2 regions of the Bradyrhizobium sp. SZCCHNR1098 genome follow, and region 1 is predicted to be linked to the other one. Evidence: predicted binding sites of a transcription regulator. Region 1 holds the regulator's gene; the other holds the start of a gene.

Region 1 (7,804 bases):
GCGCGCGACAATCGGAAATCACGCGCTTTGCACCGACAATCTTGTTTCCGCTTGCCGCCTGCCTGTGTGCAGCGCGCTCAATGCGCCGTGCAGACCATGCAGGGATCGAACGACCGCACCACGTGCTGGATGCCGACCGCACGCGCGCCGGCATCGCCGACCTCGGTGCCGACGAGCGCCTGCTCGAGCGGGCCCGCAACGCCGTTGGCGTCGCGCGGCGAAAAATTCCAGCTCGTCGGCGCGATGATCTGATAACGCTCGATCCGGCCGGAGCGCACTGCGAGCCAGTGGCCGAGGCTGCCGCGCGCAGCTTCCACGAGCCCGACGAAATTGCCGTCGACCGCGCTGGCGCTGTTTTCGCAAAACGGCTCGTTGAGACGCAATGCCTTGATCCAGTGCTCGATCGACAGCGCGAGCTGCGCGGTTTCGATCAGCCGGGCGATGACACGATTGCGGACATTGCTGCGACCGCTCGCGAGCAGCGCGGTGACCAACGGCTGACCGTCGATGGCCTGCCTTGCGAGAGCGCCGACCTCGACCGGTTCTCCCGCGAGACGCGGCGCCTTGCACCAGCTATAGGCGTCGGCTTTGTCGGCATCGGGCACGGTGCGGCTCTCGGACGGATCGAGCGACGTATCGTGCATCCAGGCGTGCGAGACGTCCTCGGTGATGCCGTCCGACGGCAAAGCCTGGACCTCGCCACTGCTCGTGCGGACGCCAGCGCGAAAACGAGCTCCATTGAAGTCGTGATACGCGCCGAAGCTCATCAAGAGACCTGGTCCGCTGCCGAGGTCGGCCAGCGCGAGCGCATCGGCCAGCCGAAGGAAATGCGCGAAGTCGCCGGCTCGGCCCTCGCGCCAACGGTCGAGTTCGTCCGGCGTCGACAAGGCGAGCACGTTCTCCAACTTGTCGGCGAACAGGACGCGCTCAAGGAAACCGCGAAACGACGCCGCGATCGCGCTGAGCCGCACGCGCTCGCCGAGCTCGATCGCGCGGGTCGTCCCGCCTGGCTGGAAGGCGAGACTGTGCGGCCATTTGCCGGCGATCAGGCCCATGATCTCGAGCAGTCGCGCGCGCGCCGGCAGCGCATCGCGGGCAGCGCTGCCCTTCGTCGCCGCGAAACGTTCGGCCGCGGCCGAATGCCAAGCGTGCGAGGCATAAGCATCGCGGGCGAAGTCCGGCATGAAGAAGATGTAGAAATGCGTCAGATGATCCGCCGCGTTCTCGGCCGCGTGCGCGATGTTGCTCGCGAGGATGCCGTTTGGTGCTGCCGCAATGCCCATGGCCTGGCGCAACGCCGCGGCGGCCGCGATCGATTGCGACACGGAGCAGATGCCGCAGATGCGCGGCGCGATCACCAGGGCGTCGAGCGGCGGCCGGCCCTCAAGGATCTGCTCGAAGCCGCGATAGAGCGGCGCCGTCACCTCCGCCCGCGCGACGCGGCCGCTCTCGATATCGAGCCTGACCTCGAGATCGCCTTCGACACGATTGAACGGTCCGACCGTGATCCGCGTCATGGACGGCGCTTGTCGCCGGAACGGCCCGGCGGCACCACGACATGATCGGCCGTCGCATTGAGTCGGACGCGGCGCGGCGTGGCCGATTTCGACAGCGCTGCGAGCGCGACGAACCAGGCTTTCGGCATGTCGGTGGGAAGGCCGACGGGGATGCCGGCGAGCTTCGCCGTCTCCAGATAGTTCTGCGCGCTCTCGAAGCCCGGCGAGGTGCAGGCGATGCAGGCATAACCGCCCTTGGTGCAGGAGCCGCCGCCGTTCCACGAGCGCTGATTGCAGTCGCCGACCGCCTGCGTTGCGCGGCAGCCGAGATGCTCCATCAGGCAGCCGCGCTCCGACATCGTCTCCGCGCTCGCCTTGAACTCGTAGAACTCGTTGCGCGAGCAGCCGTGATGAGCGAGGTGGTTGGCGATGAAGGTCGGACGGCCGACCGCGTCGAGACCATCTGCCGTCAGATCGCCCGAGGTAAGCGCCAGCAGGCTCTCCATCATCCAGCCTGGATGCGGCGCACAGCCTGCGACGTTGATCACCGGCAGCCCGCGTTTCGAGCGGAAGGCCGCGCCAAGCGCGCCGCCGATATCGCTGCCCTCGAACTGCAGTCCGACCGCATCGGTCGGATTGATGCCAGCCGCGGGAATGCCGCCATAGGCGGCGCAACTGCCGACGGCGACGACGTAGTCGGCCAGCGGCGCCAGATCGAGCAGCCAGTGATAGATCGAGCGGTTGGTGCCGGCGAGCATGTTGAAGCGGCCGGTCAGACCGGGGCCTCGCGCCACCGAGCCTTCGAGCACCAGCAGATCGAGCCGCTCGCGGCCGTCGCGGATCGCCTCCAACAGCTCCACGACCTCGTCCCCTGTCTGCTCGCTGACGGAGGGATGCCATACCAGATCGATGCCGGATTGGCGCAATTCGTCGAACCAGCCGGACGCACCGCTTTCCAGGATCGACATGGTGCAGCCGCCGCAGCTCGCGCCCTGCAGCCACAGCATCCTGATCGTTCCCTCCGAGCCGACCATCATGAGGCCCCGCTCCTAGCCCGTCTTATGCGTTCCGCTTCGTATCGCCGGCGGGTTTAGCGCCCCCGCACGAACGCTGGCAAGCGCTTCGCCGGGCGTCGCCTCGGAACCGCGCTGACTGCGACCGAGCAGCATGGCGACCGCCCAGACCAGTCCGAACAGGCCGATCGCGACGATTCCGAGATTGGCGACACCGTCGCCCAGCGCGGTGGCGACGTCAGCCCATCCCCCCGTCAGGCCAAGCCGCGGCGCCAACAGCGTGAACGCCTCGAAGCTGCCGATCACCAGCGCGATCGCAACGGATGCGCCGGTGATCACGAGGTTATAGCGCAGCTTGCGTGCGGGATCGGTCAGCGCCCAGCGATAGGCGCCGACCATCAGCATGCTGTCGGCGGTGTCGACGGTGGCCATCGCAGCCGCGAACAGCGCCGGGAATACCAGCACATGGACGAGGCTCGCGCCGCGCGCAGCCTCGGTCGCCGACAGGCTGAGAAGCCCGATCTCGCTCGCGGTGTCGAAGCCGAGACCGAACAGGAAGCCGAGCGGATACATGTGCCAGGCGCGTCCCACCAGGCGGAGCACGGGGCGCAGCAGGCGGATGAGGATGCCCCGTCCGCTGTTTCCGGCTGTTTCCATCTCGGACTGCGGCTGTGCGGCGCGGCGCCAGAGGTTCACGAACAGAATGAGGTTCGCCAACGCGATAAGCAGCAGGAAGCCGGCCGACACCGACGTGCCGATGACGCCGCCGATCGCCCTGATCGCACTCTCTTCATCCAGGAGGTCGGCGCCGGCGATGAGGCTCACGACGATGGTGGCGATGACGACGACGCTGGAATGGCCGAGCGCAAAATAGAGGCCGGCGGCGCGCGGAGGGTTACCGTCCTGCACCAGCTTCCGCACGACGTTGTCGATCGCCGCGATGTGATCCGCATCGACCGCATGGCGCAGTCCGAGCAGCCAAGCCAGCATCGCGGTGCCGACGATGGCGGGCCGGTCGGCGTAGAGCGCGAATGCCCAGGCCCAGGCGAGCGCGTTGGCCGCGACCAGCCCGCCGACGAGCGCAACGTTGCGGCCGGGCTGCGACCGCCACCACAGCAGCCGCGCGGCCCGAGGATGATCAATTGGAACAATCGTCATACTCGGACTATAGCAAGAGCCAGGCCAGTTCGGTAAGGCCCCGCTGCAGGCGAAAGCTGCAGGAAAACCTGGGTGGCGCTTCCCGGACCGCCCTCTCGCTTGGCAACCCGCTATCCAGTCACGCACAGATCATGACCAGCGGCGGGACCTCGTCTCTCTCGCTCCTTCCCTCACCGCGCCGAGGCACTCTGTGCCGCGATCTCGCGCCGCACGACCGCCTCGAAGCGGCTCGCGGGGGCGGCGAACATCAGCCGGGTCTCCTCGTGGAACGCCGAGAAGATGCCGACCACGGCCGGCTCCCCGCCGACCTCGGCCAGGATCGGCGAGCCCGAATAGCCGAAATTGGCCAGGCAATGCACTGTCAGCAGCCGGGCATCCCCGGTCATGCCGGCGCTGCAATTGCGCTGGCCGGTCGGCGAATAGCGCCGCTCCTGGCCGTAGCCGATCTCGGAGATGGTGCCGGCCGTCGTCGCAGCCTGCAATTCCTCGCGGGTCAGCGCCTTGACCGCGACCGGCTTCGACGGCAGCGCGTCCTTCAGCACAATCAGCGCCCAATCGGCGGGCGAGCGGTCGAGCGACCATCTGTCGTGCCGGGTCGGAACGAAATCGGGCGCCACGATCAGCTTGTCGGCGACCGACGATGCCGCCGGCGTGCCACGGTTCATGCCGGCCAGGAAGCGGACGTTGCCGGGGCTGACCTGCGCCACGCCGTTGAAGACGCAATGCGCGGCGGTGAGCACGACGCGCGGCGCGACCAGCGTGCCGGTGCACCAGCCGCCGCTCGAGTATTGCGCGACGGTGACGACGCCGATCGACGACGCCGGCCAGGAGGTGGGATCGACGACCTCGCCGATGTGGCGATCGAGCCCGAGCAGTTGCTCCGGACGCGGAGTGGCAATGCCCGCATCCGCCGATTCCGGTTTCGGCTGCCAGGACGCAATGGCGCTCTGGGCCTGGACGCGCTGCGGCTCGGTCAACCTGACCCGCTGCACGTCGCGGCCGGCCGATCGCACGCCGCTACGGCCCGCCATCACCAGCCAGGCATAGCCCTGCACGACGTCCTGCTTTGCGCCACGGCCGTCGAGCAGCATCAGGCCGAGCATGTATTGCGACTGGGCGAAGCCCTGCGCCGCCGCGCGGCTGAACCAGCGACTGGCTTCGCCGTAGTTGGAGGCAACACCCTCGCCGTTGACGTAGGCGATGCCGAGATAGTGTTGCGCGACGGCGAGCCCCTGATCGGCGGCCTTGCGGTACCAGGCCAGCGCCTCGCTCGGATTACGCGGCACGCCCCAGCCGAAGGCGTGCATGAAGCCGACGTCGAACTGCGCCCGCGCATCGCCCTTGGCGGCCAGCGGCAGCAGCCGTCGCATCGCCGCCGCATGCTGCCCGTTGCCTGCCGCCGCGACCGCGTCTTCGAGCTCGGCGGCCGGGGCGCCCGCCAAGCTGCCGAGCAGCATGACAAGAGATATGATGATGGTCTTGATCAAGGGCGTCCGCTGGGACCGAAACATCGTGACGGGCCACGAAGCAGACACGATCAAGACGGCGGCGGCGTGGCGGAAAGCGGACCGCGATCTCCTCAATCGGGCCCGCTCGCGCCTCACACCTTCTTCATCCTCACGCCCATCGCCCTTACACCTGCTCGCTCTTGGCGAAGCGATCATCGAGCGCATAACCGGCGCCGCGCACGGTGCGGATCGGGTCCTGCTCGCGACCGGGATTGAGCAGCTTGCGCAGGCGGCCGATATGGACGTCGACGGTGCGCTCGTCGATGTAGATGTCGCGGCCCCAGACGCTGTCGAGCAGCTGTTCGCGGCTGAACACGCGGCCGGGGTGCTCGAGGAAGAATTCGAGCAGGCGGTATTCGGTCGGGCCGAGATCGATCGGCCGCCCCGAGCGCGCCACGCGGCGTTTCTCGCGGTCGAGCTCGATGTCGCCATAGGACAGCACGGTTGCCAGCCGCTCCGGGCTCGCCCGCCGCAGCAGGCCTTTCACGCGCGCCAGGAGCTCCGGCACCGAGAACGGCTTGACGATGTAGTCGTCGGCGCCAGTGGCGAGTCCGCGCACGCGCTCGCTCTCCTCGCCGCGCGCCGTCAGCATGATGATCGGCAGTTGCCGGGTCTCGGTCCGCGCGCGCAGGCGGCGGCACAGCTCGATGCCGGAGAGGCCCGGCAGCATCCAGTCGAGCACGACGAGATCCGGAACGCGCTCCTTCAGCCGCGTGTCGGCCTCGTCGCCGCGCGCCACGGTCTCGACCTCGTAGCCTTCGGCCTCGAGGTTGTAGCGCAGCAGCGTCGTCAGCGCCTCCTCGTCCTCCACCACCAGAATTCGGGCGCCCATGTCTGAACCGTCTCTCTTAGTTACCGGGAATCGTCGTCGCGAAGCTCGTCATGTCGCCCTTCGGGCGCTTGTCCATGATCTGCTGGCCTTCGATCATATAGAATACAGTCTCGGCGATGTTGGTCGCGTGATCGCCGATGCGCTCGATGTTCTTGGCGCAGAACATCAGGTGGATGCAGAACGAGATGTTGCGCGGATCCTCCATCATGTAGGTCAGGAGCTCGCGGAACAGCGAGGTGCAGATGGCGTCGACTTCCTCGTCGCCCTTCCACACCGTCATCGCCGCCGGCAGGTCATGCGCAGCATAGGCGTCCAGCACCGTCTTGACCTGCGACTGCACCAGATCGGTCATGTGCTCGAGGCCGCGGATCAGCTTCAGCGGATGGAAGTCGCTCTCCAGCGCCGCGACGCGCTTGCCGATGTTCTTGGCGAGGTCGCCGATGCGCTCCAGATCGGTCGCCACGCGCATCGCGCCGACGATCTCGCGCAGGTCGACCGCCATCGGCTGGCGACGGGCGATCGTGAGCACGGCGCGCTCCTCGATGATGCGCTGCAGCTTGTCGACCTCGGCGTCGGTGGCGACCACCTTCTGGCCGAGCGCGATGTCGCGCCGCACCAGCGCATCGACGGAATCGACGATCAGCCGCTCCGCGAGGCCGCCCATCTCCGATACCAGACGGGTGAGGTCCTGCAGATCGCTGTCGAACGCCTTGGCGGTATGTTCACTGGCCATGATGATCTCCTGAAGACAATGTCGTCGGCGTCAGCCGAACCGGCCGGTGATGTAATCCTGGGTCCGCCGATCGCTCGGCGAGGTGAAGATCTTGCTGGTGTCGTCGAACTCGATCAGTTCGCCGAGATACATGAAGGCGGTCTTGTCGGAGACGCGCGCCGCCTGCTGCATGTTATGCGTCACGATGGCGATCGTATAGTTTTCGGCGAGTTCCTGGATCAGCTCCTCGACCTTGGCGGTCGAGATCGGATCGAGCGCCGAGCACGGCTCGTCGAACAGGATCACCTCGGGACGGACCGCGACCGTGCGCGCGATGCACAGGCGCTGCTGCTGGCCGCCTGACAGCGACAGGCCCGAGGCGTTGAGCTTGTCCTTGACCTCGTTCCACAGCGCGCCGCCGCGCAGCGCCTTCTCGACCCGGTCGTCCATCTCCGACTTCGATATCTTCTCATAGAGGCGGATGCCGAAGGCGATGTTCTCGTAGATCGTCATCGGGAACGGCGTCGGCTTCTGGAACACCATGCCGACCCGGGCGCGCAGCAGATTCAGATCGAGCTTGGGATCGAGGATGTTGGTGTTGTCGAGCATCAGCTGCCCGGTCGCCCGCTGGCCCGGATAGAGATCGTACATCCGGTTGAAGACGCGCAGCAGCGTGGACTTGCCGCAGCCGGACGGGCCGATGAACGCGGTGACGCGGTTGGTGCCCAGCGACAGGTTGATGTTCTTCAGCGCGTGATGGTCGCCGTAGTAGAAGTTGAGGTTGCGCGCAGTCACCTTGGCCGGCGCATCCGGAAGCGCCTTGCCGTGAAGAGCGTGATTGGGCTGACTGACGGAGACGGACAGTTCGGTCATTTGGTGTTCCTCTCGGCGCCGAGAATGCGTGCACCGATGTTCAGGGCGAGCACGGCCAGAGTGATGAGAAGGGCTCCGCTCCAGGCCAGTTGTTTCCAGTAGGCATAAGGGCTCTGGACGAAATTGTTGATGGTGACGGGCAGGTTCGCCATCGTCTTGGAAAGGTTGAGGCTCCAGAACTGGTTCGACAGCGCGGTGAATAGCAGAGGCGC
Region 2 (7,804 bases), on a different contig from region 1:
TGGAAGACACGATTACCGACCTCGGCGTTCCCGACATCAGGATCGCAGCCGACGTCGCGACCGCGCTCGCCATGATCGCGGAGCGCACCCCGCAATTCGCATTGCTCGATGTCGGCCTGGTCCGCGAAAAGAGCTTTGCGATTGCCGAGCGGCTGACGGCGCTCGGCATTCCCTTCGCCTTCTCCACCGGCTATGGCGCCGACCGCGTGCCGGCCGCGTTCGCCGACCGGCCACGGCTGCCGAAGCCTTGCCCGACCGACGCGCTGGAGGCGGTGCTGCGGCGACGCGATTAGTTGCCGTCGCCGCACGCGATCGTCCTGCCGCCGAACAACGACAGCTCAGCCCAGCTTCGGATCGAGCGTGGTCGACCACAGCGCGACGTCGGCGCGATCGCGCAGGGTCACGGTCATCTGGCCCGTGGCGCCCTCGATCTTGACGTGGCCGAAGAACTGCATGCCGGCCGATGGCGGCAGGTTCTGCTTATCGAGGCCCGGCGCCTTGATGAAGCGCACCTCGGGGCCGAAGGTGTTGTCGAGCTCGTTCGGACCGAACGTGCCGGCATGCAGCGGACCGGAGACGAACTCCCAGAACGGCTCGAAGTCCTGAAACTGCGCCTTGTTCGGATCATAATAGTGCGCGGCCGCGTAGTGCACGTCCGCCGTCAGCCACACCGTGTTCTGGATCGGCGCCGTCTTGATGAAGCGCAGGATCTCGGCAATCTCGAGCTCGCGGCCGCGCGCCGGGCCGTCCCCTTGGGCAATCGCTTCCGAGCCCTTCTTGTTGGCCGCGTCGTCATAGACGATGATGCTGAGCGGCATGTCGGAGGCGATCACCTTCCAGGTCGCGCGCGAATTGAGCAGCGCCTGCTTCAGCCAGCGCATCTGCTCCGGCCCGATGAAGTAGGACGCCGGACCATATTTGTCCTCGAGATTGGGACCGTTGGCGCCGCGGTAGCTGCGCTCGTCGAGCACGAACACGTCGAGATGCGGGCCGTAATTGATCGTGCGATAGACGCGCCCCGGCTCGATGATGCTCTCGCGCATGGGATACATCTCGTGAAAGGCGCGCGCCGCGCGGGCCGCGAGCAGCTGGATGTTGCGCTCCTTGTAGCTGGCCGGCAGCTCCTTGGAGGCCGACCAGTTGTTGGTGACCTCATGATCGTCCCACTGCACGAAGATCGGCACTTCGGCATTGAAGGCGCGGACGTTCTCGTCGAGGAAATTGTATTTGTGAGCGGCACGGAACTCGTCGAGCGTTTCGGCGACCTTCGCCTTCTCTTCCACGGTGAGGTTCTTCCACACCTTGCTGTCCGGCAGCTTCACCTCGGACTTGATCGGGCCGTCGGCATAGATGGTGTCGCCGGAATGCAGGAAGAAGTCCGGGCGGTGCTTCTTCATCGTCGAGAAGGTGAACATGCCGCCATCGTCGGGGTTGATGCCCCAGCCCTGCCCCGCCACGTCGCCGCCCCAGACGAACGAGACGTCACGCTTGTTGCCTGGCGCGGTGCGGAAGCGGCCGGCCACGGCCTCGCTTTCGACCGCGGTATGCGACAGGTCGCGGAACTTGACACGATAGAAAATGTCCTGGCCGCTCGGAAGGCCGTCGATCAGCATCTTGGCCGTGAAGTCGCTTTCCGGAAGCGCGGCGATCGGTGGCAGCGCTCGCGCGTCCTTGAACGACTCGGTGGTCGCCACCTCGACCAGCATCTGCGACGGCCGATCGGCACGCGCCCAGACCACGCCGCCATCCATGCCGACGTCGCCGGACTGCACGCCATGCGTGATCTGCGGCCGGTCGGCGGCGCGGCTCAGATAGGGCATCGCCAGCGTCGTGACGCCGGCTGCGGCGGCCGTCGACAGGAAGCGGCGGCGGGACAGGGCGGCGTGCGGTCGAGGAATGCGAAGCGTCATGCGGATCTCCTGATCGGATCGCGCGCGGGAGCAGGCGCGAGCCACGGCCCGGCAGACCTAGAAAAGATTGATGACGCTGGAATTACACGCGGCGTCTTGGGCAGCGCGCGACACCGCCGCAAGGGGAGCGTGGCAGACCTCAGGTGCCGGCGGCACGCAACTGCGCGCCGGTTCGCTGCAGATTGGCGGGCATGCTCATCAGGATGAGCTTGCGATCGGCGACCGCGTTGTGGAATTGCTCAAGCGCGATGTTGAAGGCGGTCAACGCCGCGTGCTCGATCGCGCCGTCCTCGAAGCAGGTCAGCGTGTTGCGCAGGATCTCGTCGGCCTCGGCCTGGAGCTGATCGAGCTCCTCGGTCGAATCGCACTTGCGCGCGATCGTGATCATCTCCAGCAGACGATCGCGCAGCGAGGTGTTGATGGTGCGTTCGTCGCGCTTGAGATAGCCGGCGAACCACGCGCCGGCCGAGCCCATCGCCGAAAGCGCCATCAGGCTCCACCAGATGTAGTCGCTGTAGCGGTCGAGGAAGGTCTTCTCCTCGCCATCGACGAAGGCCGCCGCGCCGGGATGGACGGGGATCGCGGCGTCCTTGTCGGTGTCCGGCGTCTCGATCTTGGCGGCAAGCGGAAATTCCGACATCAGCTGCTGGCGCACCGAGAACAGCTGATGCGTGAACGTCGAGACCGTCGATTCGGCGAGGCCCTTGCGTGCCACGATGTGGTGATTGAAGCTGATCGTCTTCACTTCATCTTCAGGGCGATCGGGCGCCCCGCCGAACGCGCCGGCCGGAATCTCGGTGGCCTCGTATTCGGGATGGTTCTGTGCGATGGCTCCGGCGGAATCGATGGCCAGGAAGGTGGGGGGGCCGCCCTCCCTGGTGGCGGCGGCGATCGCATCCGCCGTGATCTTGCTGTTGATGGGACCGGCCGCCAGATAGACATCGGCCCTCTGGCTTCGGACTGCTTCGGCGGCCTCGGTGATCGGGAATTGGACGATCTCGACCTTGCCGGGGTCGACGCCATATTGGCGCAGGATGACCTTCAGCAGGTTCGCGTTCGCCGGCGTCCGGCCGATGATGCCGACTTTGTGGCCCGCGAGCTGCGAGATCTTCGTGATCTTGGCGCCACCCTTGCGGCTCTTGCCCTTGCCGGACGAGGGCACCCAGAGGACGACGACGTTCTTGCGCAGCGTCGCTACCGCCTGTGCGTTCTTTGGGACCTCCAGGTCGCCCCGCACGATCGCAAGGTCGACCTTGGCGGCGGCCAGCGCCTGCGCGCTCTCGGCGGCGCCCTCGGTCGGAACCGGCCGCAGCCTGACGGAGGCGTGCGACTGGGAAAAGGCCTGGGTCAGGGCCTGGACGACCTTCAGGTCGTCGCTGTTGGGCGGACCGACCGCGATCTTGAGCACCACGGGACGCATCGCAAAATAGTAGGCACCCGTCAAAGCGCCGACGACCGCGAGGATCCCGGCGATGACGATGAACACGGCAGGGCGCATCCGTGAGCGCTGCGCTGGCGTGGTCTGAGTATCTACCAGATTCCGTCCTCCGGTGGTCCCAGGCCGGGCGACGCCACCGGCGGCTTCGTCTGGCCACGTCGTCCTTCGATAGAGCTGAACTGTAGCAAATTTCTTGTCCGCCCGGGGTGACATCTGCGTCATGGTTACCACCGCGCCAGTTACCGCAGGATCGGGGCAGTTCCGAGCCCCTCCGGCACGGCGCCTGTGACAAGGCTCTGATCGGGATGCGTTTTCGGCTAGTCTTGGCAACCGGACACCGGCGCGATCCAGCCGGAGGTAGCCCCGCAATCGCCCGTACGCTGCCACGTGTCCGGTCGATTGCACCACAAGAGGAGATCGAGATGCCGCAACGATTGTCGGCGGAGGCACGCGCCACCGCCCTGCGGGAGCTTCCCGACTGGTCCGAGCTGGAGGGCCGTGAGGCCATCGCCCGCACCTTCACGTTCAAGAACTTCAACGAAGCGTTCGGCTTCATGACCCGGGTCGCGCTGGTCGCCGAGAAGCACGACCATCATCCCGAGTGGCGCAACGTCTACCGCACCGTCGAGGTGGTCCTCACGACCCATGACGCAGGCGGCGTGACCACGCGCGACATCGAGCTCGCCAAGGCGATGGATGCGATCGCCGCAACGATGCGCGGCTGAGGCCTTGGCGACGACGGCACGCGCCTTGCGGCCGGCGTCGCCATCACCACATCCGAGGGCGAGGACCGCGCCTCCAGCGCCGTCTGGAACCGGAGATCGGACATCATGTCGGATGCGACCGACTACAACGTTGGCTTCGAGCCCGCGGAGCGGCTGGCCCGGGATCGCGAGACCCTTCGCCGCCGTTTCTGGATCAAGTTCAAGAAGGTTGTCGCGCGGTTGCCGTTCGCCGAGGAGCTGCTTGCGGCGTATTACTGCGCCTTCGACAAGGAGACGCCGCGGCACGTCCAGGTCGCCCTGCTCGGCGCCATCGCCTACTTCGTCGTGCCGTTCGACTTCATGCCTGACGTGTTGCCCATCCTCGGCTTCACCGACGACGCGGCGGTGCTCGCCACCGCCATCCGCATGGTCGCCTCGAACATCACGCCCGACCATCATGCCGCGGCCCGCGCCGTACTCGCGCGGCTGGCGGCAGACAAGAACGCTGACGTCGCGAAGGACGGCGAGAATATCGGCTGACGGCGGCTCGGGCCGGCAAGCCGGGTTCCCGCAGTCAGCGCCTCGGACGGGCACAACGGCAAACGACAGCAAAAAGCCCCGCGTTCGCGGGGCTTTTCTCCTGATGGGACCTCGTTGAACGCTACGAGCTCAGCGCTGGCCGCGCGCCTGGGCGCGGGCGCTGCCGGTCTTCTCGGCCTCCCAGGCCTGGTACTGCTTGAACAGCGCCTCGCGGTCGGCCTCGCTCGGCATCGCCCTGCCGGCGCTGCTCTGCTTCAGGAAGTCATCGAAGCGGTCGCGCTGTGCGCCTTCCATGGCATGGCTCTCCAGCCATTTGCTCGCGGACGGCAGCCGCTGCCAGCCGGCCAGCGGTGCCGACAGCGAGACCTCCTTCCACTTCGGATGGAACGGCGGATTCTGGAATGCCGGGAATTTGGTGAAGAAGGCATCGACGAAGGTCGCGAGCTTGCGATAGCGGTCGGTGTTCGGCGCCCAATTATAGGCGGCGAGCACGGCCGGCACAGCGATCGTGTCGACCTTCTCGCCCTCGGCGATCAGGTTCGGATAGTCCTTCGCGGTCAGGGTCGCCGGCAGGTAGTCGGTCTGCAGCGGTCGATCGTAATCGACGTTGACGAGATGGAAGCGGCCGTCGTTGACGAAGGTGCTGACCGACTTGTAGGGCTTGCCGCCGACCACGATGACGGCATCGAGCTCGCCGCGCTTCAGCTTCTCCATCGCGATGCGCTGCTCGATATAGGCGAAGTTGGCGCGCAGGCCCAACCGCTCGAACACCGTCAGCGCCGTGACGAAGGTGCCGCCATTCGGCAGGTCGACGCTGACCCGGCGGCCTTCGAGGTCACGCAGCGTGCGCACCGCGCGTGGCGCGATGACCTGCATCTCCTCGTTGTAGAGCTTGGTGACGTAGGTGAACTGCCGCTTGATGTCCTTGGCGAAGCCCTTGCGCTCGAGATAGTCGAGCGTGTCGGCTCGGACGATGCCGAGATCGACACCCTGCAGGAACAGGATGTCGGCCACGCTCTGGACCGAGCCGCGGCCGACGATCGGCAAGACGCGCAGATTGTTGCCGTCATCGAGCAGCGAGGCCAGGTCGGCGCCGAACTGCACATAGGTGCCGCCGATGGTGCCGGTGATGAGCGTCACCGTGTTGGCGTTCAGCGCCTGCTTGGTCTGCACCGAGCCGAACTGGAAGATCGCCTTGAGGCTGTCGCTCACCTTGGCGGGGTCGAACTCGCCTTCCTCGGCGTGGGCAGCAAAGCCGCACGCTATCATCATCATTGCGGCTACGGCCGCTCCAACAACACGTCGCATCTGTCCCCCTCGATGTAAGGTTGGCACATGTTTACGAGCCGGAACGCGGGCAGCACCAAGTCTCGCCTGGCGTCGCCCATGAACGGACTCGAAAATCACGCGTGAAACAAAAAAATGAAACGGGGCGGCATCGCTGCCGTCACGAGCGTTCAGTTCTGCAACTGATCGAGCCTGCGCTGCGCTTCGGTCGAGCCGAGCTGGGCGGCGCGGCGGTACCAGTTGCGCGCCGCAGCCGGATCGGCATTGATGTTGCGGATGTCCTTCGTTCCCAGCACGTGCGGATCGTAGGTCTGCGCAAGCATCAGCGCCGCGGCCGGTTCTTGCGCCTCGGCGGCGCGCTCCAGCAGCAGTCGCGCCGGCGGAATGTCGCCCGCGGCCAGCAGGCTCTTGGCGCGTTTCATGATGCCCGCGAGCTCGTCGGGATCGAGCCGGCGGACCTGCGCGGGCGGCGGAGCAGCGGTCACGGCGCCGAGGCCGGGTGCAACGATTGCCGATCCCGCGCCAGGCGAATTGATCGAGGATGGCTCCATCGCGCTCGGGGCCGGCGCGGACGGTGCCGTGGCGAAGCTCGGTGGTGCTGCAACCGGCGCGGGCTGCGTCACGCTACGATTCTGCAGCGCTGTCTGGTAGGCGTTGGCGATGTCGTCACGCGTCGGGGCCACGGCTGCCGTCTGCACCGGCGCCGCCGCAGCCGGCGGCTCGGGCGGCAGTCGCGCCGGCTCGTTCAGCTGCATGTCGCGCGCGGTGAGCTGCGTGTTGGTGGCCTGCGGCGGGGCCGTCGGATCCGGCGTGGCGCCGATGATGGAAGCCTTGGCACTGGCGATCAGGTCGCGCGTCGCATCCGAGGTGACAAGCGCGAAGAGCACCGCGACGCCGGCCGCAGCCACCACGGCGAGAAGAATCCGGGACGAGACCGACACGCGGCGGGTCCGCACCGGCCACTGGTCCTCGAAATGCGTGCTGTCGATCTGATTGCCGCTCTCATACTCAGAGAGGAACATCGGCATCGATTCGTCGTTTGGATAGTTGTCCTGGGTCGACCGGCCGAAACGATAGTTCGGTGGGCGCTCCTGAGGGAGTTCATCGGGGAAAGGCCTGAAGTCAGGCTCCGAAGGAGTTCTGTTGTTGAAACGCCCGCGCGTCGTCCGCTCAGCCATGGCCTTCATCCCCATCTCAACTTCACGCAACATACTTTTGGTCCCAAGCCCGTCAGAAGCTCGAGACACGTCACGATTGCCAGAGGCACCCCACTGCCGACAACTAATTGACTAATTGAATCCGACTAAAAGTGGACGAGAGCCGGCATGATTCTGGAAATATTTTGATCTGATTGTGGCAACGCGAGTGCGACATCGCACCGCACCAAATCCAGAAACGTCGAAATAACAACAGCCAAGCCCTACAATTTACCATGCCACAATGTGGCTCGGTTGCGTTAACCAAGAAACGCTCGTTTTCGGATTTTCTGCTTCCGGTTGCGAATCCGTGACGCCGGCGCGGCAGCCCGCAGAACAAATTTGCGGCGCCTCGCAGCGCGAGGATGTCACAGCGACCTCGGGCCGGCTCGAGCAAGCCGTCCGCAGAGCAGGCAGGGCTCTGCTCGGTTTGGTTGCGCGGATCAGGGCGAGGCTACCCCGGGGATACGCACCCCGGGCGCCTTCATCGCACGTCCTCAGGGGTGCAGGATCACCTTGCCCATCGCCTGGCGGCCGGCGAGCACCTTCAAGGCATCGGCGGTCTGCGCCAGCGGGAAGGTGCGGTCGACATGCGACGACAGCTTGCCCTCTGCGGTCCACCGCACGAGCTTTTCAAGATTGGCGCGGTTCTTGGCGGGGTTGAGTCGGGTCCAGGCGCCCCAGAACACGCCGCGGATATCACAGCCCTTCAGCAGCGCGAGGTTCAGC

What was found. The regulator PhoB, encoded in region 1, activates phosphate uptake and scavenging genes when phosphate is short. The targets are predictions, from matches to a motif close to TGTCATNNANCTGTCAT.
Region 2: the regulator PhoB is predicted to act here: its motif matches at 1,981-1,997, upstream of QX135_RS02425 (alkaline phosphatase D family protein).

Annotation. Positions count from the first base shown of each region.
Region 1 is NZ_JAUEXY010000011.1:196,859-204,662, forward strand. Features, by position in the region: gene QX135_RS23335 (nickel-dependent hydrogenase large subunit) at 78-1,517, opposite strand; gene QX135_RS23340 (HupU protein) at 1,514-2,530, opposite strand; gene QX135_RS23345 (HoxN/HupN/NixA family nickel/cobalt transporter) at 2,546-3,667, opposite strand; gene QX135_RS23350 (trypsin-like serine protease) at 3,838-5,154, opposite strand; gene phoB (phosphate regulon transcriptional regulator PhoB) at 5,300-6,007, opposite strand; gene phoU (phosphate signaling complex protein PhoU) at 6,024-6,740, opposite strand; gene pstB (phosphate ABC transporter ATP-binding protein PstB) at 6,771-7,592, opposite strand; gene pstA (phosphate ABC transporter permease PstA) at 7,589-7,804, opposite strand, start outside.
Region 2 is NZ_JAUEXY010000001.1:530,722-538,525, reverse strand. Features, by position in the region: gene QX135_RS02430 (response regulator) at 1-293, shown strand, start outside; gene QX135_RS02425 (alkaline phosphatase D family protein) at 339-1,910, opposite strand; gene QX135_RS02420 (TAXI family TRAP transporter solute-binding subunit) at 2,050-3,408, opposite strand; gene QX135_RS02415 (4a-hydroxytetrahydrobiopterin dehydratase) at 3,654-4,073, shown strand; gene QX135_RS02410 (YkvA family protein) at 4,179-4,592, shown strand; gene QX135_RS02405 (TAXI family TRAP transporter solute-binding subunit) at 4,722-5,900, opposite strand; gene QX135_RS02400 (hypothetical protein) at 6,050-7,057, opposite strand; gene QX135_RS02395 (NADPH:quinone oxidoreductase family protein) at 7,573-7,804, opposite strand, start outside.